DNA from 2 places in the Paenibacillus sp. UNC496MF genome. Region 2 is predicted to be linked to the other one. Evidence: predicted binding sites of a transcription regulator. Region 2 holds the regulator's gene; the other holds the start of a gene.

Region 1 (12,029 bases), on a different contig from region 2:
CCCACTCGTTGTCGTACCAGGAGATGACTTTAACCATGTTGCCTTCAACGACCATCGTCGACAGCGCATCGATCGTGGAGGAAGCAGGGTCGTGGTTGTAGTCGCTCGAAACAAGCGGCTCTTCGTTGTAGTTCAAGATGCCTTTAAGGGAAGTTTCGGAAGCGTCTTTCAGCGCCGCGTTCACTTCTTCGACCGTAACGTTGACTTTCAGTTCGGCAACCAGGTCGGTTACGGAAACGTTAGGCGTAGGTACGCGCATGGCCATGCCGTTCAATTTGCCTTTCAGCTCAGGCAGTACAAGGGATACCGCTTTGGCAGCGCCCGTGGAAGAAGGAATGATGTTTTCCGCGGCAGCGCGAGCGCGGCGCAGATCTTTATGCGGAACGTCAAGCACGGATTGATCGTTCGTGTACGAGTGAATGGTCGTCATCATGCCTTTTACGATGCCGAATTTGTCGTTAAGCACTTTTGCGAACGGAGCCAGACAGTTCGTCGTGCAAGACGCGTTGGAGATAATCGTGTGAGCGGACGCATCGTATTTGTCTTCGTTGACGCCCATAACGATCGTGATGTCTTCGTTGGAAGCCGGTGCGGAGATGATGACTTTCTTCGCGCCGCCTTTCAGGTGAAGCTCGGCTTTTTCTTTCGCCGTGAAAATACCCGTGGATTCAACGACGATTTCCGCGCCGACGGATGCCCAAGGGAGGTTTTCAGGGTTGCGTTCAGCAAACACTTTGATCTCGCGGCCGTTTACGACCAGCGCGCCTTCTTTCGCTTCAACCGTGCCGTCGAGCTTGCCGTGCGTCGTGTCGTACTTCAGCAGGTGTGCAAGCGTGTTCGTGTCCGTCAGATCGTTGACTGCGACGATTTCGACATTCGGGTTGTTCAGAGCGGCGCGGAATACGTTACGACCGATGCGACCAAAACCGTTAATACCAACTTTTACCATTTTTGTTTCCTCCTAGACATGATTTCATTTATCTCAAGACGAGCTTCGGCGGGCCACGGGGCCGCCCCGATTCGTCAAGATCACTGCGTTCATCCTTGCTGCGCCGATTCCTTATCAATGATCGACGCGATTTCCAGCGCCGCGGCTTCGTCCGTCACGAGCACGTCGTCGTGCCCGAAGCGCATGACCGCCGCGATGGCTTCGCCTTTGCTCCGTCCGCCGGCGATCGCGATGACGACTTCCGTCTCCATGATGTCTTCGAGCCGCAGTCCGGCGGTCAGCATCTTGTGGACGACGGCGCCGTTGCGGTCGAAATAATACCCGAACGATTCCGCGAGCGCTCCCTCCGCCTGCATCGCTTCCGCGACCGTGGCGTCCACGCGCCTCCGTCTTGCCATGACCATAGCGTCTCCGATGCCGTGAACGACGATGCGGGACCTGCGGATGACCTCCACGATCTCGCGCACGTTCGGTTCCTGCATGAGCGACGTGTACGCTTCCTCGCCCAGGTGGTCGGGCACGTGCAGCAGCCGGTACTGCGCCCCCGTCCGCTTTGCCATGGTGGAGGCGATCGTATTCGCCTGGTAATCGAGGCTTTCGCCCAATCCGCCGCGCGCCGGCACGAACAGGTTGTTCTTGAGCGGCGCCTGCGAGGTCAGCTGGCCCGCCATCTGCGCGAGCGTCGACCCGCCCGTCACCGCGATGACGTCGTTGTCCTTCATATCCTTGCGGAGCACGCTGCAGCCTGCCCGCCCGAGCTCCCGCCGCGTGACCGGCGATTCGTCCGAGTCTCCGGATACGATGACCACCTGCTTCAGGCCGAAATGCCTGCGGATCTTCTCTTCCAGCTCCGATAAGCCGAACATCGCCTTATAGAACGGCTCCATCTCTTCGAGGAGGCGTTTGCCCGCTTCGCTGATCCGCATGCCGCCGGCGTCGATGATCAGCAGGTCCTGCGATTTGAGAAAGTCCGTTTCGGCGCGAAGCACGCGTTCCGTCATGTCCAGGGATGCGGCGAGCGAGCGCCTGCCGATCATATCCGAGAGCATCACCTGACGGAGTATAAGGTACCGCTTGCGCATGACGACGAGCAAGTCCGGCAGAAGCTGCTGTTGTATGGCGATCAGCGCGTGCATCTTCAACATCAACTCCAGTTACGAGAGAGCTGGATCATTCCGGGACCGACAACACCAAGGGACATAAAATGTCCCGCATGATCGTTTTTCGTCCCACCGCTATTGTAACCCATTCGATTGGCGGGGGCAAGACCGGCCGGACGATTGAAAACGATTACGGACACGATTTACACAAAATTATTTTCAAAGTCGGACTTGCAATTTTGCTTGCTATCCCCTATAATCAGTTTTGCTGTCACAAACGAGCATGCGCCCGTGGTCCAATGGATATGACGTAGGCCTCCGGAGCCTGAGATCGAGGTTCAATTCCTCGCGGGCGCGCCATTACCTTATCAATCAGAACGTCTACATATGAAGAAGGACCTTCCGCTTCCGGAAGGTCCTTCTTGCGTTTCCGGAACCGCGGGCGACCCAATCAGCATCTCCAAATCTCCCGGAAAGTAACCCCCGAGGCCCGGTTTCCCTCGCTTCCGCCCGTTATTTGACCTTCTTTGACTTTTGCCGTTTTATCCGTTAGAATGTCATTACACGCTACATCTTTTTCAAAAACCATTTCCGTTTTAGGAGGGAACCACGATGGAATCGATGAACTTCGTACCCATGGTTATCGAGCAAAACAACCGCGGGGAGCGCGCCTACGACATTTACTCCCGCTTGCTGAAGGATCGGATTGTCTTCCTCGGCACGCCGGTCAATGATCTGGTCGCCAACTCCATTATCGCGCAGCTGCTGTTCCTGGCGGCGGACGATCCCGACAAAGACATCTCGCTCTACATCAACAGCCCCGGCGGCTCGGTTTCGGCCGGTCTCGCCATCTTCGATACAATGAACTTCATTAAGCCGGAGGTCTCGACGATCTGCGTCGGCATGGCGGCTTCCATGGGCGCCTTCCTTCTCGCGGCCGGCGCGAAAGGCAAGCGCTACGCCCTCCCGAACAGCGAAGTGATGATCCATCAGCCGCTCGGCGGCGCGCAAGGCCAAGCCAGCGACATCGAGATTCGCGCGAAGCACATCCTGAAGACGCGGGACACGCTGAACCGCATCCTCGTGGAGCGCACCGGCCAATCGCTCGAAAAAATCGAACGCGATACGGACCGCGACTACTTCATGTCGGCGGCCGAAGCGGCGGCCTACGGCCTCGTCGACAAAGTGATCGAAAAGCTGTAAGGTCCGCGATTTGCTTTGTGTAAGATTTGTAAGATTTCATGCGGCACGACATTCAGGCGCGTTAATCCTTCACGGGGTTAACGCGTTTTAATGTTGTTAAATTTCTCTCATATATCACACATACGCCTGATTGTCAATAAGCATTCAACGCTGTGAATGCATAAGGACGATCCCTTTAAATCGTGATAATATGTACTAAATGATTCCAGTTTCACCTTCCCTTAGGCTACGCAGTAAAATCTATAAAACGGAGTTGCACACGCATGAAACTTACGAAACCATTCGCAAGCGTGCGAAATTTCATTCGATCCAATGACTCGGGCAATGCCTTTACGCCATACGCACCCACGTTCGAACCCAAATTTACGCATGCGCCGTCCGAACCCGATACGCACAATCTGTTTCTGCCGATGCAGGATCGATCGCTTTTGCTGCGTCCGCTTAGCGATACTCATCTGATCGAAGTGTACCAGGAAGCGAAAGCGATGCACCTCTCCGAAGAGTTCATCTCGCTGATCGAGCACGCGATCGAGCAGCGCGGACTGAACGTCAACGACGACCAGAAGTCGCCGGCTTAGCCGCGCCGCTTGCAAGGCGGTTCATAAAGAAGACCGGCCTCTTCCGGAGAGGCCGGTCTTCTTTGGTTAATGCACGGGCGTTAGCACGTTGCACGCTTTATTGCATTTCGTACACGACGGTAATGTCGGCGGAGACGGTAATTTCGCCCGTTTGCACGCTCGTGCTAGGCGTCCCTGCCGCCGAATCCGCCGCCGCCATTTCGCCTTTATTGATGAAGATCGGACCGCTGCTTGCGCTGTTCTGCGTAATCGCGATGACGTCCGTCACCTGCTTGCCGGCCGACTTCGCGAGCGCCGCGGCTTTCGCTTTGGCGTTCGCCATCGCATTATCGAGCGCCTGCAGCTCATACTGCTCCTGCTTCTCCGTATCGAACCGCACGCCGTCGACCCGGTTCGCGCCGGCAGCGGACAGATCGTCCAGCAGCTTGCCGATGCCGTTCAAGTCGCGGGTCGTCACTTGCACCGCATGCACGGCCGCGTAGTCCTTGATCTTGCTCGAGCCGTCCTTCGGGTTGTACTCGTACTCCGGCTGCACGGAGAAGCCCGTCGTCTTGACGTCCTTCGTCGCGATCTTGTACGTCTCGTAGAGCAGCTTCGTCAGCCCCGAGAACTGCGTCGCGTTCTTCGCCTGCGCGTCCTTCGCCGTCGCCGCCCTCGCCTCGACCGCCACGCTGACGTACGCGACGTCCGGCGCCGCTTCGATCTTGCCGTTGCCCGACACCGTGACCGTGTTCTTCTGCGCCGCGGCGCCGTTGTCCACCGCATAGACCGGCTTGCCGCCCTGTCCCGCTCCTCCGAGCATCGCACCCACCCCTACCGCGAGCGCCAAGACCGGCACCAGCAGCCATTTCGGTTTTGCCATCTTCATCACGTTCGACCCGCCCCTTTTGGACAAATTTAGGTGATTCCATTATGTATGACGCGTTCCGCCGCATCGATGTTGCGGGAAAGCGCAAACATTCTCCCGTCTCCGGACAAAAACAGAAAAAACCCCCGTACGGGAGTTTCCTCGTATCGAAATGAACGGCCCCAAACAGCCGTAATTTCGTCCTTATTGGTTCTCAAGCTCTTCCTTGCTGACCAGGTTGACTAAAGCGGTTACAGCTTGGTCGGCATCCGAACCTTCCGCACTTATCGTGACTTCAGTACCTGAGCTGATTGCAAGGCTCATAATCCCCATAATGGATTTTGCGTTCACTTTTTTATCGTCTTTCTCAACAAAGACCTCGGAAGAAAACTTGTTCGCTTCCTGGACAAAAAGTGCGGCCGGTCTTGCATGAAGACCTGTCTTCAGTCGAACGACAACCGGATGCCTTGTCATGAAACCTTACCCCCTATACGAAATTCAACCGTTACCATATGCAAACGTCGTTTTATTCACTATTATACCACTTTTACGCATTGTACACTAGCCTCTGCCTATCCGTTCCTTAATTTTTCCGCAAGCTCGTCGATTTTACGCAGCCGATGGTTGACGCCGGACTTGCTCACCTTGCCTTTGAGCATTTCGCCGACCTCCGTCAAATTCAGGTCCGGATGGCTCAATCGTATATGCGCCACCTCGCGGAGCTTATCGGGCAGGCTTTCGAGCCCCACCTCGCGCTCCAGCAGCTTGATATTATCGATCTGACGGACCGCCGCCCCGATCGTCTTATTCAAATTCGCCGTCTCGCAGTTGACGATCCGGTTGACGGAGTTGCGCATATCCCGCATGATTCGGACATCCTCGAACTTGAACAGCGCTTGATGCGCCCCGATGATGCTGAGGAGCTCGATGATTTTCTCGCCCTCTTTCATGTAGAAGATGAACCCCTTCTTCCGTTCGATGCAGCGGGCGTTCAAGTCGAACTTGTTCGCCAGCTCTACGAGCGCCTTGCAATGCTCTTCATACATCGTGGCAATCTCCAGGTGGTACGAGGAGCCTTCCGGATTGTTCACGGAGCCGCCCGCCAAGAACGCCCCTCTCAGGTAGGAGCGCTTGCAGCATGATTTGCGGATGATCTCCTTGTCGATGCCTTGATTAAAGACGAACCCCTCGGAGACGATTCTGAGCTCGCTCAGGATCTCCTGCACTTTGGCCGGGATTCGGACGATATACACGTTGTTCTTCTTCAGCCTCATTTTCTTGCGCACGAGCAGCTCCGTATGCACGGCGAACTGCTTCTTGATGAGGGAGTAAATCCGTCTGGCGATTGCCGCGTTTTCCGTCGAGATGTCGAGAATGATTTTTCGGCTGGACAGCGAGACCGAACCGTTCATGCGAATGAGCGCCGACAACTCCGCCCGTTCACAGCACGCATCCGCTTCGATGAGCGTCAATTCTTTTTTGGTTTGTCCCGCAAAAGACATGTTCCCTCACCTCTTTCGTTCCATCCAGTTTTCCACGAGCTGATAAATATGATGACTCAACTTGTCGGCGTCATGCCGCAAATACGTGCGGAACAAGACCAGCTTGTCGGCAATTACCTTGTAACCGCGCCGCTGCACTTCGTCCAAATCGAGATGGACGGCTTTCGCCCCCATCTCCGCGTATTTCTGCTGCACCTGCTCCGGGATCTCGCCGTCGTTGACGATGACATAGTCGAACAACTGATGGCCGATATGCTGCTGCACGGCCGCCAAGTGGTCGCTGACCGCATAATCGTCCGTCTCGCCCGGCTGCGTCATGACGTTGCAGACGAACATTTTGATCGCGCACGACTCCACGATGCTCTGCGCGAGCTTCGGCACGAGCAGGTTGGGAATGATGCTCGTGTAGAGGCTGCCCGGACCGATCAGGATGGCGTCCGCCTCCCGGATCGCCTCCACCGCTTCCTCCAGCGGCTCGACGTCCGGCGGCTCGATGAAGACCCGCTTGATCGCCTGGCCGGCTTTCGGAATGTTGGATTCGCCCGTAATGATGGTGCCGTCGACCGTTTCGCCCTTCAGCACGATGGCTTCGCCCGCGGCCGGCAGCACCCGTCCCCGGACGGCCAAGACTTTGCTCAGCATCCGGACCGCGGAGACGAAATCGCCGGAAATGTCGGTCATCGCCGCCAGCATCAGGTTGCCCAAACTATGGCCCGCCAAACCGGTGCCGGAATTGAACCGGTACTTCAGCACGTCGGACAGCAAAGGCTCGACGTCCGCGAGCGCGATGAGCACGTTGCGGATATCGCCAGGCGGCGGCATCTGCAGCTCGCTCCGCAGGATGCCGGAGCTGCCGCCGTCGTCGGCCACCGTGACGATCGCGGTGATGTCGAGCGGCTTCTCCTTCAGTCCCCGGAGCATGACCGACAAGCCCGTGCCGCCGCCGATGACGACGATACGGGGCAGTTGTTGCTTTCTAGCTTGCGCCATGGGTTGCCTCAGCTCCGATCACGATCTGCATCTCGATGACTGACGCGCACGATTTCCGTATCGCTGCTGCCGAGCATGCGCCCCAAATATTCCGCGATCGCCACGGACCGGTGCTTGCCGCCCGTACAGCCGATGCCGATCACGACTTGACTCTTGCCTTCCTTGCGGTATAACGGGATAAGAAATTGCAGCATGTCGAGCAGCTTCGCGAGAAACGCCTGCGTCTCCGGCCATTTCATCACGTACTCGTAGACCTCGGGATCCTGCCCCGTATTCGGGCGCAGATGGTCGACATAATGCGGATTGGGCAAAAACCGGACGTCGAAGATCAGATCGGCGTCGATCGGGACGCCGTATTTGAAACCGAAGGAAATGACGTTCACCGAGATCGTGCTCAAATCCGAGTTCGTAAACCGGGATTTGATCCGTTCCTTCAGCTGGGACGGCTTCAGGCTGCTCGTATCGATCACCTGCGTCGCCCAGCCCTTCAAATCCTCCAGCATCCGGCGCTCCAGCCCGATCCCCTCGAGCGGCAGCCCTTCGGGCGCCAGCGGATGCATCCGGCGGCTCTCCTTGTAGCGCTGCACGAGCACGCTGTCCGTCGCGTCGAGGAAGATGATCTCGTAGCTGATCGTATAATGTTCTTTCACATAGCTGAGCGACTCCGACAGCGCCGTGAAAAACTCGCGTCCCCGCAAGTCGATCACGAGCGCCACCTTGCCGATTTTACCGTTGGACTGTTCGATCAACTCGGCGAATTTCGGTATAAGCACCGGCGGCAGATTATCGACGCAGAAGTAGCCCAGATCCTCCAGGCTCTGCACCGCGATCGTCTTGCCCGCTCCGGACATGCCCGTTATGATGACGAGCTTCGCCTTCGCCGTTCCTCCCGATTCCATCGTCAATCCCTCCTTACCCGTGAAACCCTTCAACCGTCGAATAACGCATCTATGATAACCAAAGTCTTCCCGGGTTGCTTACGCGCGGATGATCAGGCCGGCCGCGCCGACGACGCCCGCGTCGTTGCCGAGGATGGCCGGCACGATTTCCACGCCTTCCTGCGCCATGTCCGGCGTCGATTTGCGGAAGACGTCGCGGATTTGTTCGAACAGGAACTCGCCCGCCTTCGATACGCCGCCGCCGATGATGAAGCGCTGCGGATTGAGCACGACGGCGACCGTCGCCATCGATTTGCCCAGATAGAACGCCGCGCGGTTGACGATGCGCGCCGCCACTTCGTCGCCGGCCTTCGCCGCGTCGATGACGTCCTTCGCCATAATATGCTCCACGAACGTCAGGGACGTGCGGTCGCCGCGCTCTACCGCGTCTTTGGCCATCCGGATGATGCCGGTCGCGGACGACACGGTTTCCAGGCAGCCTTTGTTGCCGCAGCCGCACTGGATCGCTTCGAGATCCGGCACGATCGCCATATGGCCCAGCTCGCCGGCCATGCCTTTGTAGCCTTCGACGACTTTACCGTTGATGATGACGCCGCCGCCGACGCCCGTGCCGAGCGTGTAGCAGACGCAATCCGAGATGCCGCGGCCCGCGCCGGCCCATGCTTCGCCGAGCGCCGCCACGTTCGCGTCGTTGTTCACGAGCACTTTCTTCTCGAGCTTCTCTTCCAAAATATCTTTAAGCGGCACGTTCTCGAAGAACAGGTTGACCGACTTGTGGACGAAACCGCGCGGAATGTCCAAAAAGCCGGCGATGCCGATGCCGACGCCTTCGACTTGGTCCCACTCGAACGGGGACTGCTCCACGATGAGCCGGGCGTACGCCGCGATGTTATCGCAGACGACGTCGGAGCCTTTCTCGACTTCCGTCGGTCCTTCATACGTATGCAGCAGACTGCCTTCACTATCGCAAATGCCTACCTTGATGGACGTACCGCCAATATCAACGCCTACGACAATTTTCTCGGACATCACTGGGCCACCTCTATAACTAATATAAGGATCGAGTCTTGCTTCCGTTCCAACTAAACTATAAGCGAACGCTTCCAACTGGTCAAGAATAAGCCGGACTTGCCAAAAACATCCTGTTCGCGCACGTCCGCCGACATGAAGCGACGCTGTTCGTCCGTCCGAACAGCGTCCTTGTCGCGCTTACGCTTACCTTGAGCTTCGATTACAGCGATTGGCTCCAGTCGTGAACCGCGTGGCCCTCGAGGAACTTCTCGCAATCCAGCGCCGCCATGCAGCCGCTGCCGGCCGCGGTAATCGCTTGGCGGTACTTATGATCCTGCACGTCGCCGCAGGCGAAGATGCCCGGGATGTTCGTCTCCGACGTGCCCGGCTTGACGATCAGATAGCCGGTCTCGTCCGTGTCCAACTGGCCGTTCAGGAACTTCGTGTTCGGCGTATGGCCGATCGCGACGAAAATGCCGTTCGTCTCGATGACTTCTTCTTCGCCCGTCGCATTGTTCTTCACCTTCAGCCCGGTGACGCCCATGCCGCCGGCCACGACTTCAAGCGGCGTGCGATCGAGCGCCCAGCTGATTTTGTCGTTCGCGCGCGCGCGGTCCTGCATGATTTTGGAGGCGCGCATTTCCGGACGGCGGTGAACCAGCACGACCTCGGAAGCGAAGCGCGTGAGGAAGCTCGCTTCTTCCATGGCGGAGTCGCCGCCGCCGACCACGATGATTTTCTTGCCGCGGAAGAAGAAGCCGTCGCAGGTCGCGCACGTGCTGACGCCGCGGCCCACGTTCTCGCGCTCGTTCGCGATGCCCAGGTATTTTGCGGAGGCGCCGGTCGAGATGATCAGCGCTTCGGCCTGCAGCTCGCCTTGGCCTTCGACCTGCAGCGTGAACGGACGCTTGGAGGTATCGACGGAGTTGACCCATCCGGTGCGGAATTCCGCGCCGAAGCGCTCCGCCTGCTTGCGCATGTTGGCCATCAGGTCCGGACCCATGATGCCGTCCGGGAAGCCCGGGAAGTTCTCGACTTCCGTCGTCGTCGTCAATTGGCCGCCCGGTTCGGGGCCTTCGATGACCAGCGGGTTCATGTTGGCGCGAGCCAGGTAAATCGCGGCCGTGAGGCCCGCAGGGCCGGTTCCGATAATAATAGCTTTGTACACGATGTTGCCTCCTTTGCGTGTGCGCTCCCTTAGTCGCGGTGATCCGCCAATGCCGGGAAGATCGTTCTCATTTTTTCTTTGATGCCGCAAATCTCGTCGATGCGCTTGGCGCATTTGCTGACGGTCGCGATCGAGATGCCGTAGCGCTGCGAGACCTCGTGGTACGAAATTTCGCGGCGGTGCATCTTCGCGGTCAGATATTCGAGCGCGGCGGCCCACCCTTCGACTTTCCCGAGCTTGGGCACGTCGGGGTAGACCCGCGACAGGAATTCGATCCAGAGCGTGAGCAGGTCATGCTGCTGCACGAGGTCGTACTGCTTATTCATGCGCATGAGCGCCGCTTCCAGCACGGACTGCCATTTGTCTTCCCAGACCGGCAGGCGGGACGGCATCCGGCTGTGCTCGATGACGGTCTCTTTGCCTTCGAGGATCGCATGGAGCGATTCGTGCACCCCGATGGAACGGAGCACGAAGATCGCGATCCGTTTCAGGTAGTCGTCCTCCTGCGGCTCCACGATGAAGTCGCGCAGCGCGTCCTTCACTTCGCCGTCGGCGATCATGCCGAGCGCCTGGATGACCTGCAGCTTGGTGTGCCGGTCGCCGTGGCGCAGCGCCCAGAAGAAGGACGAGCGGACGAGCGGGTCGCGCTTCATATGGTCCGGCAGCGATTCCGTCGACTTCTCCCACAGCTTGAATTGCTCCTCGAACGGCAGGTGATAATGATAGCTGGCCGGCGCGGCGGGCTGGCCTTGGGCCATGCGGTCGAGCTGCTCCAGATAGTAGCCCGGCACATGGGAGTCGGCGTCCAGCTTCCGGACCTGCAGCCATAACCGCCGCGATTCGTCGTAGCGTTCCAGGTTGAACGCCGCCACGGCCGCGTAGTGATACAAGCAGGCATCCGATTTCAGCCCGCCGTCCTTGAGCAGCCGCATGAAGTGCCGGTAGGCCTCGCCATGCTCTCCTAGAATGCCCATTGTCGTCGCCAGCTTAAACACGTGCTCCTGGTGGAACGGCACGGTCTTGCGCAGCAGCTCGACGAGCGGCGCGAGCAGCTCTTTGTCGCCGCCATGCTGGTAGAAAATCGCCAGGTTGCACAAGGCGTGCAGGTTGCCGGGCTCCAGCTCCAGCACCTGCTTGATCGTGGTCATCGCTTTATCGAACACGCCCATGTAATAGTACGCCAGCGCCAGATTGTTGCGCGCCGCCAGGAACTCGCCGTTCTTCTCGACGATGCTCTCCAGCAGCCGGACGGCCTCGGCGAATTTGCCCTCTTCCAGCATCGCTCTCGCTTTGTCGTGCTCGAAGAAGCCTTCGCGCGCCTTGACGAACGCCAGCTTCGTCGGACGCTCGAGCTCGTAGCGGAGCAGCTCCATCATCTCTTCCGCTTCCTCGAGGAACTGCCCCTCGGCGTCTTCCTCCAGGTAACGGATCAGCGCGTTCTCCGCGTCCTCGTACCTTTCCATGTTGGCGTAGTTGTTCGCCATATAAAAGTGGCATTCCGTCATTTCGGGATCGAGCTCGGTCACGATGGACTGGAGAATGCGGTTGGATTCTTCGTAGTTCCCCATCTCGGACAAAATGCCCGCCATGTTGCAGTGGTTGACGGGATTGTCCGGTTCGTATTCGGCCGCGCGCCGGAAATATTTCAGTGCCTTGTCATAATGATATCGATCCATCGAGCGAACCGCGCGCTCGAAGAAGAACGTTGCGTCCCATTGAATCGGTATGATTTTCGTGCTGCGGCCGGCGAACGCAAGTTTCTTTTCTTTCAAAACGCAAGGC
Region 2 (12,029 bases):
GACGAGGTAGATAGGTTCGAGGTGGAAGCGCAGCAATGCGTGGAGCTGACGAATACTAATCGGTCGAGGGCTTATCCAAGGTACATCGCTTCAGCTAAGCAAGACCTTCGCAAAGGTTCGTATCCAGTTTTCAGGGTGGCAAGCTCTGAGCAAGAATCGCGTTTCCGTTAGCGGAAGACGCCCGTTTGGTGGCGATGGCGGAGGGGAACCACGCGTACCCATCCCGAACACGACCGTTAAGCCCTCCAGCGCCGATGGTACTTGGACCGCAGGGTCCTGGGAGAGTAGGACGTTGCCAAGCACGATGAACCGACTGCATAAGCAGTCGGTTTTTTGTTGTTTAACAATCTTTTCTATGCGGGTAATCATATTGTGGCTGTAAGCCAGAAGCGGTTCGGAATGTTGTGGATATGCCTCCTCTCCGCGTATAAATGAACTGAATCCGCCCAAAGCTAGTAAGGTCAGGGCAATCATTCGATTGCAGGAACCCGCTTGACCTTTTGGGAAAATTGCGTATAATAAAATTAAGGTCAAAGAAAGTCAAAGTCAATTTGACTAAATACTTCGAGAATTATGATTTCTTGACCGAAGGGTTTTGGGCAATTTAGGGAGGTTGGCGAAATGCGCAACATTTCCGATCTCATCGAGCAGTACCTGAAGCATATGCTAAAGGAAAGCCCCGGCGGTGCGGTTGAACTGCAGCGCAATGACTTGGCGGACCGCTTCTCCTGCGTGCCGTCCCAGATCAATTACGTGATCAGCACCCGCTTTACGCTGGAGAAAGGCTATTTCGTCGAAAGCAAGCGCGGCGGCGGCGGCTACATCCGCATTCAACGCGTGGAGCTGCCTACGCTGTCCGCCCTCCAGGAACATCTCGCGCAAACGATCGGCGAGCAAGTGGACCAGGATACGGCGGAAGGGGTTATTTATCAGCTGGAGGAAGGCAAGCACATCACCCGCAGGGAAGCGAACTTGCTTCGGGCGGCGATGTCGCGCGACTCCCTGGCCGTGAAGCTCCCGCTGCGCGACGAAATCCGGGCCCGGCTGCTCCGGGCGATGCTGGTCACGCTGCTCATGAAGTAGGCTGCGCAGCCTTGCAAGAGGAGGGATAGTGCGGAATGCTTTGTCAGGAATGCGAGAAGAAGCCGGCTACGCTTCATTTTACGAAAATCGTGAACGGGGAGAAGACGGAGTTCCATATTTGCGAATCTTGCGCGCGTGAACGGGGCGAGGGAATTCCCGGCACGGCCAACGGATTCTCCATCCACAGCTTGTTGTCCGGCCTGCTCGACTTCGAGCAGAGCGGTGGCGGGGTGAACGGCATCGGCGCCAAGCAGGCCCAACAGCTCCGCTGCGACAACTGCGGATTAACGTATACGCAATTCAGTAAAATGGGCCGGTTCGGCTGCAGCAACTGCTACGCTCAATTCGGCAGCAAGCTGGACCCGATCTTGAAAAGGGTGCATGGCAACACCACGCATGTCGGCAAAATTCCAAAGCGGGCCGGCGTGAAAATCCAGGTGAAGCGCGAGATCGAAGAACTTCGGCGCGATTTGCAGACGCGGATCGAGCAGGAGGATTTCGAAAACGCGGCCAAAGTCCGAGACCGGATTCGCGAGCTGGAACGCGATTCGGCCGACGCAGAGGAAAGGCATGGGTAGGAAGGTGATTCGAAGTGTCGAAGCGGTCTTATGTCGATGAAGCGCTGAGCGATTGGATGAGGGGCAACGGTCCCGACTCGGACGTCGTCATCAGCAGCCGAATTCGCATCGCCCGCAACTTGTCGGGACATCCGTTTCCGATGCTGGCTACCAAGCAGCAGGCGCAGGGCGTGATGGAGAAGCTCACCGCCGTGGCCAAGAACGGCAAGCTTCGGGAAATCGGCGATTTCGAGACGATCGAACTTTCGCAGCTCAGCGAGCTGGAACGAAGGGTGCTCGTCGAGAAGCATTTGATCAGCCCGAACTTGGCCAACGAGTCGCGCAGCGGCGCGGTGATGCTCAGCGAGAACGAAGCCGTCAGCATCATGGTGAACGAAGAGGATCATTTGCGGATCCAGTGTTTGTACCCGGGATTCCAAGTCAAGGAAGCTTGGGGACTGGCCAGCCGCATTGACGATATTTTTGAAGAAGCAACCGATTACGCGTTCGACGAACGCAGGGGGTACTTAACGAGCTGTCCGACCAACGTCGGAACGGGCATTCGCTCTTCGGTGATGATGCATCTGCCGGGGCTGGTGCTGACGCAGCAAATCAACCGCATCCTGTCGGCGATCACGCAAGTGGGGCTGGCGGTCCGGGGGATTTACGGCGAAGGCAGCGAAGCGACGGGCAACCTGTTTCAGATCTCGAATCAAATTACGCTCGGCCAGTCCGAGGGGGAAATCATCGAGAACTTGCACAACGTCGTCCGCCAAATCATCGAGCACGAACGGGCGGCGCGGCAGCGTCTGCTTGAGGAATCCCGCATTCGGCTCGAGGATCGCGTAAGGCGTTCGTACGGCATCCTGTCCCATGCGATGGTCATGGACTCCAAGGAAGCGTCGCAGCGGTTGTCGGACGTGCGGCTCGGCATCGACTTGGGTTTGATTCCGGACGTTACGCCGCAAGCGATGAACGAAATGATGGTATTAACGCAACCGGGCTTTCTGCAGCAGGTGTTTCATGAGAAAATGTCGCCTGAGCTGCGGGACGTCCGGCGTGCGGAACTTATACGCAAGCAGTTGAATTCTTGTCAATCCGATCATGGGGGTGTGTGAACATGATGTTTGGAAGATTTACCGAACGCGCGCAGAAGGTGCTCGCATTGGCGCAGGAAGAAGCGGTTCGTCTCGGCCATAACAATATCGGGACGGAGCATATCTTGCTCGGCCTGAACCGGGAAGGCGAAGGCATTGCCGCCAAGGCGCTGATCGGGCTCGGACTGAGTCTGGAGAAAATTCAGGACGAAGTCGAAACGCTCATCGGCCGCGGCCAGGAGCAGCCTACCAATATCGCGTACACGCCGCGCGCGAAAAAGGTCATCGAGCTGTCGATGGACGAAGCGCGCAAGTTGGGTCACACGTACGTCGGGACGGAGCATATTTTGCTCGGCCTGATTCGCGAAGGCGAGGGCGTCGCGGCCCGCGTCCTCAATAATCTCGGCATCAGCTTGAACAAGGCGCGCCAGCAAGTACTGCAGCTGCTCGGCAGCAGCGAAGCGGTGTCCAGCAATCACGGGGCGCCGTCCAATGTCAGCACGCCGACGCTGGATGGACTCGCGCGCGATTTGACGGCCTATGCCAAAGACGGCAATCTGGATCCGGTCATCGGCCGGAGCAAAGAAATCGAGCGCGTCATTCAGGTGCTCAGCCGCAGAACGAAAAACAATCCGGTCTTGATCGGGGAGCCCGGCGTCGGTAAAACGGCCATCGCCGAAGGTCTCGCCCAGAAGATCATCGCCGGCGAAATTCCCGAGACGCTTCGCGATAAGCGCGTCATGACGCTCGATATGGGCTCCGTCGTCGCCGGCACGAAGTACCGCGGCGAGTTCGAAGACCGTTTGAAAAAAATCATGGACGAAATTCGTCAAGCCGGCAACATCGTGCTCTTCATCGACGAGCTGCATACGCTGATCGGCGCAGGCGGCGCGGAAGGCGCGATCGATGCCTCCAACATCCTGAAGCCGGCGCTTGCCCGCGGCGAGCTGCAGTGCATCGGGGCGACGACCCTGGACGAATACCGCAAATACATCGAGAAGGACGCCGCTTTGGAACGCCGCTTCCAACCGATTACGGTCGACCAGCCGACGCCGGAAGAAGCGATTCAAATCCTGCACGGCCTTCGCGACCGCTACGAAGCGCATCACCGGGTCAAAATCACGGATGAAGCCATCGAGCAAGCCGTGAAATTGTCGGACCGTTATATCACGGACCGCTTCCTCCCGGACAAAGCGATCGACTTGATCGACGAGGCGAGCTCCAAAGTAAGATTGAAATCGTACACGGTACCGCCGAATCTCAAACAGCTGGAGAACCGTTTGGAGGACATCCGCAAGGAGAAGGACTCCGCCGTTCAAAGCCAAGAGTTCGAGAAAGCGGCCGCGCTCCGCGATACGGAACAGAAGATCCGCGAGGAGCTCGACGTCACGAAGAACCAATGGAAAGAAAAGCAGGGCCGTACGGATTCCGAAGTGACGCCGGAAGACATCGCGCAAGTGGTGGCGAGCTGGACCGGCATCCCGGTATCGAAGCTGGCCGAAGAAGAGACGCAGCGTCTGCTGAAGATGGAAGACATTCTGCATGACCGCGTCATCGGCCAAAGCGAGGCCGTCAAAGCGGTATCCCGCGCCATCCGCAGAGCCCGTGCCGGCTTGAAGGATCCGAAGCGCCCGATGGGCTCGTTCATCTTCCTCGGCCCGACCGGGGTCGGCAAAACCGAGCTCGCCCGCGCGCTTGCGGAAGCGATGTTCGGCGACGAGAACGCGGTCATCCGCATCGACATGTCGGAGTACATGGAGAAGCACTCCACGTCCCGGCTGGTCGGGGCGCCTCCGGGCTACGTGGGCTACGAAGAGGGCGGCCAGCTGACGGAGAAAGTCCGCCGCAAGCCGTACTCGGTCGTCCTGCTCGACGAGATCGAGAAAGCCCATCCGGAAGTGTTCAACATCCTGCTGCAAGTGCTGGAAGACGGCCGCCTGACGGATTCCAAGGGCCGCGTCGTCGACTTCCGCAATACGCTGATCATCATGACGTCGAACGTCGGCGCGGATCAAATCAAGCGCAATTCCTCGCTCGGCTTCACGGCCGCCCAGGATGCGGGCCGCGATTTCAACATCATGAAGGAGAAGGTGCTGGCGGAGCTGAAGAAAAGCTTCCGTCCGGAGTTCCTGAACCGGATCGACGAAACGATCGTGTTCCACTCGCTGGAGCAAGAGCATATCGCGCAAATCGTGACGCTCATGTCCGATGAGCTGCGCAAACGGCTGCGCGAACAAGAAGTCGATTTCACGCTCACGGACGCCGCGAAGGCGTTCCTGGCGAAGGAAGGCTTCGATCCGCAGTACGGCGCGCGTCCGCTGCGCAGAGCGATCCAGAAGCATATCGAGGATCGGCTGTCCGAGGATCTGCTGCTCGGCAAGATCGCCAAGGGCCATACGCTCATCATCGACGAGAAGGACGGCGAGTTGACGGTCACGCATGCCGACAGCGCGCCCGCGACGGAAGAACCGGCTACGAAATAAAACGTTCGGCGAATACCCCTTGCTTCCCGCCCCGGCGGGGGCGAGGGGTATTTTTTAGCGTAATTTTAGGTTTAATCGCACCGCTAGAAATGGTAAACTTTTAATGATACGTCTTTTGCATAAGGAGCCGCTCATGGCAAAACTTAAAACCAAGTTCGCATGCACCGAATGCGGCAACGAATCGCCCAAATGGATGGGCAAATGCCCCGGCTGCGGGCAGTGGAACACGATGGTGGAAGAGAAGGAAACGGTGGTCAAGACGCAAGGAATGGGCTCGACGCTCATTCAGACGAAAGAAAAGCCGCGACCTATCATACATATAGAAAGTGGTCAAGAGAAGCGCATCGAGACGTCCAACCAAGAACTCAACCGCGTACTCGGCGGCGGCGTCGTGCCGGGCTCGCTCATTCTCGTGGGCGGGGATCCCGGGATCGGGAAATCGACGCTGCTGCTGCAAACGTCGCATGCGCTGGCTTCCAAAAAGCTGAAGGTGCTGTACATCTCCGGCGAGGAGTCCGTCCGCCAGACGCGGCTTCGCGCCGACCGCCTCGGCGCGTTGTCGGATACGCTGTACGTGCTCTGCGAAACGAACATGGAGCAGATCAACGACGCGATCGAGTCGGTGAATCCGGATTTTCTCGTCATCGACTCCATCCAGACCGTGTACGACCCGCAGGTGCAGTCCGCGCCGGGGAGCGTCTCGCAGGTAAGGGAGTGCACGGCGCATTTCATGCGGGTGGCGAAGATCAAAGGCATCGCGACGGTGCTCGTCGGCCACGTCACGAAGGAAGGCGCCATCGCCGGTCCGCGGATGCTCGAGCACATGGTGGACTGCGTGCTTTATTTCGAAGGCGAGCGGCATCATACATACCGGCTGCTCCGGGCGGTGAAGAACCGGTTCGGGTCCACGAACGAGATCGGCATCTTCGAAATGGTCGAGGACGGGCTGCGGGAAGTCAACAATCCGTCCGAGCTGTTCTTGTCCGAGCGGCCGATGGGCGTGTCGGGCTCGACCGTCGTGGCGAGCATGGAGGGCACGCGGCCGGTTCTCGTCGAGATGCAGGCGCTCGTGGCGACGACGAACTTCCCCTCGCCGCGACGGATGGCGACAGGCATTGACCACAACCGCATGACCTTGATCGTCGCGGTGCTGGAGAAGCGGATGGGCATGTTCCTCCAGACGCAGGACGCGTATTTGAACGTCGCCGGCGGCATCCGCCTGGATGAGCCGGCGGTCGACCTGGCCGCGGCGGTCAGCATCGCGTCGAGTTTCCGGGACGCGCCGACGAGGCCGTTCGACGTGTTTTTCGGCGAAATCGGGCTGACGGGCGAAGTGCGCGCGGTTTCGCGCGCGGAGCAGCGGGTGAAAGAAGCACAGAAGCTCGGCTTCAAACGCGTGATCATGCCGAAGAAGAGCTTGAAGGGGTGGACTCCGCCCAAAGGAATCGAAATCATCGGCGTCGAGACGGTCGCAGAAGCGCTGTCCGCGGCATTCGGATAAAGGGGGGAAACGATGTGAAAGAGACGAACCAGGCCGAAATGGTCAATCAGCTGCTTCAGATGGTCGCGCCCGGCATGCCGTTCCGCGAAGGGCTCGACAATGTCCTGCGGGCGAAGACGGGGGCGCTCATCGTGGTCGGCTACAGTCCGGAAGTGATGGAAGTGGTCGACGGCGGATTTTCCATCAACTGCGACTTCTCCCCGAACTATCTGTACGAGCTGGCCAAGATGGACGGCGCCATCATTCTGAGCGAGGACCGCAAACGGATCTTGTACGCTAACACGCAGCTCATTCCGGACAGCTCGATTTCGTCCAGCGAGACGGGGATTCGGCACCGGACGGCGGAGCGCGTGGCCAAGCAGACGGGCAAGCTGGTCGTGTCCATCTCGCAGCGGCGAAACGTCATTACGCTGTACCAGGGCCAGTTCCGGTACTCCTTGAAGGAAATGGGCGTCATCCTGACGAAAGCCAACCAGGCGATTCAGACGCTCGAGAAATATAAAGCGGTGCTCGGCCAATCTTTCACGAACCTGTCGGCGCTGGAGTTCGAGGAAATGGTTACGCTGCAGGAAGTGGCGCACGTCATCAAGCGCGTCGAGATGGTCATCCGCGTCAAAATGGAAATCAAGCGCTACGTGAACGAGCTCGGCACGGAAGGCCGGCTGATCAGCATGCAGATGGATGAACTGGTCGGCGGCGTGGAGGAGGAGGCGTGGTTCCTGCTGAAGGATTACGCCAAGGATCCCAATGAAGACCGCGTGAAGGACATTCGCACGAATATCCGCAAGCTCACGTCCGAAGAACTCCTCGACCTGCCGCAAATCCTGAAAACCTTGGGCTACGGCGGCATCAACGCGTCTGCCGAGGAGATGGTCGCTCCCCGGGGATACCGCTTGCTCAGCCGCATCCCGCGCCTGCCGGCGGGCATCATCAGCAACCTGGTCGAAAAGTTCGGGACGCTGCCGCACGTGCTCATGGCCACGATCGAAGAATTGGACGCCGTGGACGGGATCGGAGAGGTACGCGCGAGGGCGATCAAGGAAGGCTTGAAGCGGATTCAAGAGCAGATGTTCATTGACAGACAAATTTAAATCCCATACAATGGGGGAATGCAGCCAGAAGCTGGGTACAACTTACAATTCACGCCTTGCCGCTGATGAAGCTTCGATTTCGAAGCTTTTTCACAAGATTGCCCTTCATTACTGCGACGGTCGGTTTTGGGGCATAGTAAAGATGAGGTGGAGCAAATGATCACGAAGTCGATACCGAGTCTTTTTACGGTGGCGAATTTGTTTTTAGGCATTATTGCCGTTATATTGGTCTTTCCGGATAACGCCAAGCCGGAATTGGCCGCGATGATGGTCATCATCGCCATGCTGATGGACGGCGTCGACGGGCGGGTAGCTCGGGCGCTGAACGCGCAAAGCGAATTCGGCAAAGAATTGGACTCTCTCTCGGACGTCATATCCTTCGGGGTGGCTCCGGCGTTCATTATGTATAGCGTGGCCTTCCAAGAACTGAATCCGGCTCCGGCTTGGATCATCACGGCGCTGTTCCCGATTTGCGGAGCGCTCCGGCTGGCCCGGTTCAACGTGGTGTCCGGCATGCCGGGCTACTTCATTGGCCTGCCGATTCCGGCGGCCGGCGGCGTATTGGCCACGTTGGCCTTGTTCCACAAAGACATCGCGCTGTCCGTTCTGATGGCGAGCACGCTCGTGCTGTCGTTCCTGATGGTCAGCACGATTCGCTATCCGAATTTCAAGAAGCTGGGCATTCCGAAGAACGCGATTTGGGTCGTCCCCATCATCGTCGTGATCGCGGTCGGCCTGGGCATTCTGTTTCCGCACCACTTGTCCAAAATCATTTTCGTGCCGCTCGTGCTCTACGCGCTGTACGGCCTAAAAAAAAACGTTGATCGCCGTCTCCCGAATAAAAAGCGGAAACGCCGGCTCGAGAATCAGCTTCCAGAAGAAGCCGCGGTCAACGGGGAACACAGCGCCTAACCCGGGCGAACAAAAGAAGACCGCCTGATTTCTCCTTCGGGAGAAACCAGGCGGTCTTTCGTCGTTTCCGGCCGACCGCGAACGGTTCGGCCGGCAGATGAGTTCGCGCTCTACGTTAAATTAAACAGGCCCAGCGTGCTGCACTTGTCGGATTCGCGCTCGATGACGTCGTCCAGCTTGATGTCGAGCAGATTGGCCATGGCCGACATATAGAAGAGGTTGCGGCCCAGTTCGTTCTGGATGGCTTCTTTGCAGTGCTCGCAAAGCTCGCCGGAGATGTGGTGGTGCAGCTTGCGTTTGGCCTTCTCCAGGTTAAAATCGTCTTCGTACGACTGCTTGCGGGCATTGAGCTCGATGCACCCGCATTCGGTGACGGCTTTGGCGACGGCGCGATTCACGGAAGCGCCGGATTGACCGTATTTGGACAAAACGTCCAGCAAGCTTCGATGACGCAGCAGCAGTTCGGATACTTGCTGCTGGAATTGCTCCAACGTTGGTGCGATCATCGTATCCACCTCATTTCAGGAATGGGTTGCTTTGGTACCATTATAAGCCTCTCGGGGGATCATTTCAAAACGGATTTCCGCATTTTGTCCCGTCCGGAAGGCAAGTTAATAATTTCTAATGCATTCCCCGCCTCCGCGCGATTAACGTGACAGAAATTGGAACATAATTGGTAGTGGAGGTGGATTTATATGATGAAACGAATGATTCAAGGAATCGGGCTATGGTTTGGCGGCGTCATGGGGGCGCAGCTATTCGGCTCCGTGAACGGCGGTCTAAGCTGGGCGGCGCCCGCGAACGGCATTATGCAGCATTCGGGAAGCTATTACATGAGCGTGGGCATCGGCGCGGCCTGCGGCTTGGCGCTCGCGACGATGATGGCGGGGCCGCTCGCCAAATGGATCGAGCAGGGCGCGGACAAGGCGTCCGCCATGCCGACGGGCGAGCTGTTCTCGGGCGGCGCGGGGCTGCTCGGCGGCCTGGCGCTCGCGGCGCTGCTGTACCCGGCGCTCTCCGGGCTCGAAGGCACGTGGCTGCTCATTCCGGTGGCGCTGACGGCCTTCCTCGGCTACGCCGGGATGCGGATCGGCCTGAACAAGCGCGAGGAGTTGGCGCAGACCATCGCGGCGATCGCGGAGCGCACCTCGAAACCGTTGAAAGCAGAAGAAGAGAGCACGTACGAGGAGCATAAGATTCTCGATACGAGCGTCATCATCGACGGCCGGATCGCGGATATTTGCAAGACGGGTTTTATCGAAGGCACGCTGGTCATTCCGGAATTCGTGCTGGAAGAGCTGCAGCACATCGCCGACTCGTCGGATCTGCTCAAGCGCAACCGCGGACGCCGCGGGCTCGACATTTTGAACAAGATTCAGAAAGAGCTGGACGTCAAGGTACTCATCTATGAGGGCGACATGGAAGACGGCGAAGTGGACAGCAAGCTCGTGAAGCTGGCCAAGGCGCTGCACGGCAAAGTCGTCACGAACGACTTCAACCTGAACAAGGTGTGCGAGCTGCAGGGCGTGTCCGTGCTGAACATCAACGATCTCGCCAATGCCGTGAAGCCGGTCGTGCTGCCCGGCGAAGAAATCGTCGTCCAGGTCATCAAGGACGGCAAGGAGCACGGCCAAGGCGTCGCTTATCTGGACGACGGCACGATGATCGTCGTCGAGGGCGGCCGGGACTATATCGGCACGACGATGGAAGTGCTGGTCACGAGCGTGCTGCAGACGTCCGCGGGCCGAATGATTTTCGCAAAGCCGAAGCTGTTGGAAAAAGCGCTGTAACGCGGTATGATGGTATACGAATGATGTCCGGGCGAAGCGCCTGGCGGTTCTCCGGGACATCGAAGTTTACGGCGGGGCGGTAGAGGCATGGCGGAAGCAAAGGCAACATGGGGCGTCGTCGTCGTGGCGGCGGGCCGCGGCACCCGGATGGGGACGCCCGAGAGCAAGCAGTATCTGCTGCTGCGGGACAAGCCCATCCTGGTCCATACGCTGGAGACGTTCCAGGCGATGGACGAAATCGCGGAGATCGCGCTGGTCGTCGGACGGCCGGATATCGAACGCTGCGAAGCGTTCGCCGACGCGTACGGCCTGCATAAAATCTCCTCCGTCCTGGAGGGCGGCGGCGAGCGTCAGCATTCCGTGCGGCGGGGGCTGGCGGCGCTGGGCGGCGAGGTCAATTGGGTCATGGTGCACGACGGCGTCCGGCCGTTCGTCGCGCCGGAGGCCGTGCGGCGATGCATGGCGAAGGCGATGGCGACGGAGGCCGCGGTGCTGGCCGTGCCCGTGAAAGATACGATCAAGCAAGTGAACGAAGACGGCGTCATCACCGCGACACCCGAACGGCGAAGCTTGTGGGCGATACAAACGCCGCAGGCTTTTCGCCGTTCTTTGCTGGAACGGGGGCTGCGCAAGGCCGAGGAGGACCGGTTCGTCGGCACCGACGATGCGATGGCGGTCGAGCGGCTCGGCGTGCCGGTCTCGGTCGCCGAAGGGGATTACACGAACATTAAAATCACGACGCCGGACGATTTGCCGTACGCGGAATTTCTGCTGGCAAGCCGTTCGCGGGAGAGAGGGACGGACGTATGATTCGAGTGGGGCAAGGATTCGACGTGCATCAGCTGGTGGAGGGACGCCCGTGCATCATCGGAGGCGTGACGATTCCGTACGAACGGGGGCTGCTCGGCCATTCCGACGCCGACGTGCTGCTGCACGCCATCAGCGACGCGGTGCTGGGCGCGCTCGGCCTCGGCGACATCGGCAAGCATTTTCCGGACACGGATCCGGCGTTCAAGGACGCGGACAGCCTGAAGCTGCTGCGTCACGTGTGGGGGCTCGCGAAGGAGCGGGGCTACAAGCTCGGCAACGTCGACGCGACGATCATCGCGCAGAAGCCGAAGATGGCGCCGTACATCCCGCAAATGGCCGACGTCATCGCGGGCGCGCTCGAAGCGGAAGAGAGCGGCCAGGTCAACGTCAAAGCGACGACGACGGAGCAGCTCGGTTTCGCCGGCCGGGGCGAAGGGATCGCCGCGCAAGCGGTTGTCTGCCTCGCGAAAGTTATGCTATGATTCAGCAATACAAAGCGATGACGGGAGGAATCGAGAGGTCATGAGCGATCAAATCAGGGTGCGCTATGCGCCGTCGCCGACGGGGCATCTGCATATCGGGAATGCCCGGACGGCCTTATTCAATTATTTATTCGCCCGCAATCTCGGCGGGAAATTCATTATTCGGATCGAAGACACCGACGTGAAGCGGAACATCGCGGGCGGCGAGGAGAGCCAATTGACG

The links. Region 2 encodes CtsR, which represses protease genes until heat stress. Its sites were predicted from a motif close to ATGGTCAATAAAGGTCAAACA; they were not measured.
Region 1: the regulator CtsR is predicted to act here: its motif matches at 2,564-2,584, upstream of clpP (ATP-dependent Clp endopeptidase proteolytic subunit ClpP).

What each region holds. Positions count from the first base shown of each region.
Region 1 is NZ_FORE01000006.1:689,564-701,592, forward strand. Features, by position in the region: gene gap (type I glyceraldehyde-3-phosphate dehydrogenase) at 1-949, opposite strand, end outside; gene BMZ79_RS11560 (sugar-binding transcriptional regulator) at 1,039-2,085, opposite strand; tRNA gene BMZ79_RS11565 (tRNA-Arg) at 2,335-2,409, shown strand; gene clpP (ATP-dependent Clp endopeptidase proteolytic subunit ClpP) at 2,671-3,252, shown strand; gene sda (sporulation histidine kinase inhibitor Sda) at 3,663-3,830, shown strand; gene BMZ79_RS11580 (SIMPL domain-containing protein) at 3,928-4,692, opposite strand; gene BMZ79_RS11585 (HPr family phosphocarrier protein) at 4,882-5,151, opposite strand; gene whiA (DNA-binding protein WhiA) at 5,250-6,179, opposite strand; gene yvcK (gluconeogenesis factor YvcK family protein) at 6,186-7,169, opposite strand; gene rapZ (RNase adapter RapZ) at 7,178-8,068, opposite strand; gene BMZ79_RS11605 (ROK family glucokinase) at 8,147-9,097, opposite strand; gene trxB (thioredoxin-disulfide reductase) at 9,300-10,247, opposite strand; gene BMZ79_RS11615 (tetratricopeptide repeat protein) at 10,277-12,019, opposite strand.
Region 2 is NZ_FORE01000024.1:28-12,056, forward strand. Features, by position in the region: partial or broken rRNA gene BMZ79_RS32195 (23S ribosomal RNA) at 1-79, shown strand, start outside; rRNA gene rrf (5S ribosomal RNA) at 185-301, shown strand; gene BMZ79_RS32205 (CtsR family transcriptional regulator) at 622-1,083, shown strand; gene BMZ79_RS32210 (protein-arginine kinase activator protein McsA) at 1,119-1,661, shown strand; gene BMZ79_RS32215 (protein-arginine kinase McsB) at 1,676-2,758, shown strand; gene clpC (ATP-dependent protease ATP-binding subunit ClpC) at 2,761-5,220, shown strand; gene radA (DNA repair protein RadA) at 5,354-6,721, shown strand; gene disA (DNA integrity scanning diadenylate cyclase DisA) at 6,736-7,812, shown strand; gene pssA (CDP-diacylglycerol--serine O-phosphatidyltransferase) at 7,969-8,724, shown strand; gene BMZ79_RS32240 (nucleoside triphosphate pyrophosphohydrolase family protein) at 8,835-9,230, opposite strand; gene BMZ79_RS32245 (PIN/TRAM domain-containing protein) at 9,420-10,514, shown strand; gene ispD (2-C-methyl-D-erythritol 4-phosphate cytidylyltransferase) at 10,602-11,324, shown strand; gene ispF (2-C-methyl-D-erythritol 2,4-cyclodiphosphate synthase) at 11,321-11,806, shown strand; gene gltX (glutamate--tRNA ligase) at 11,847-12,029, shown strand, end outside.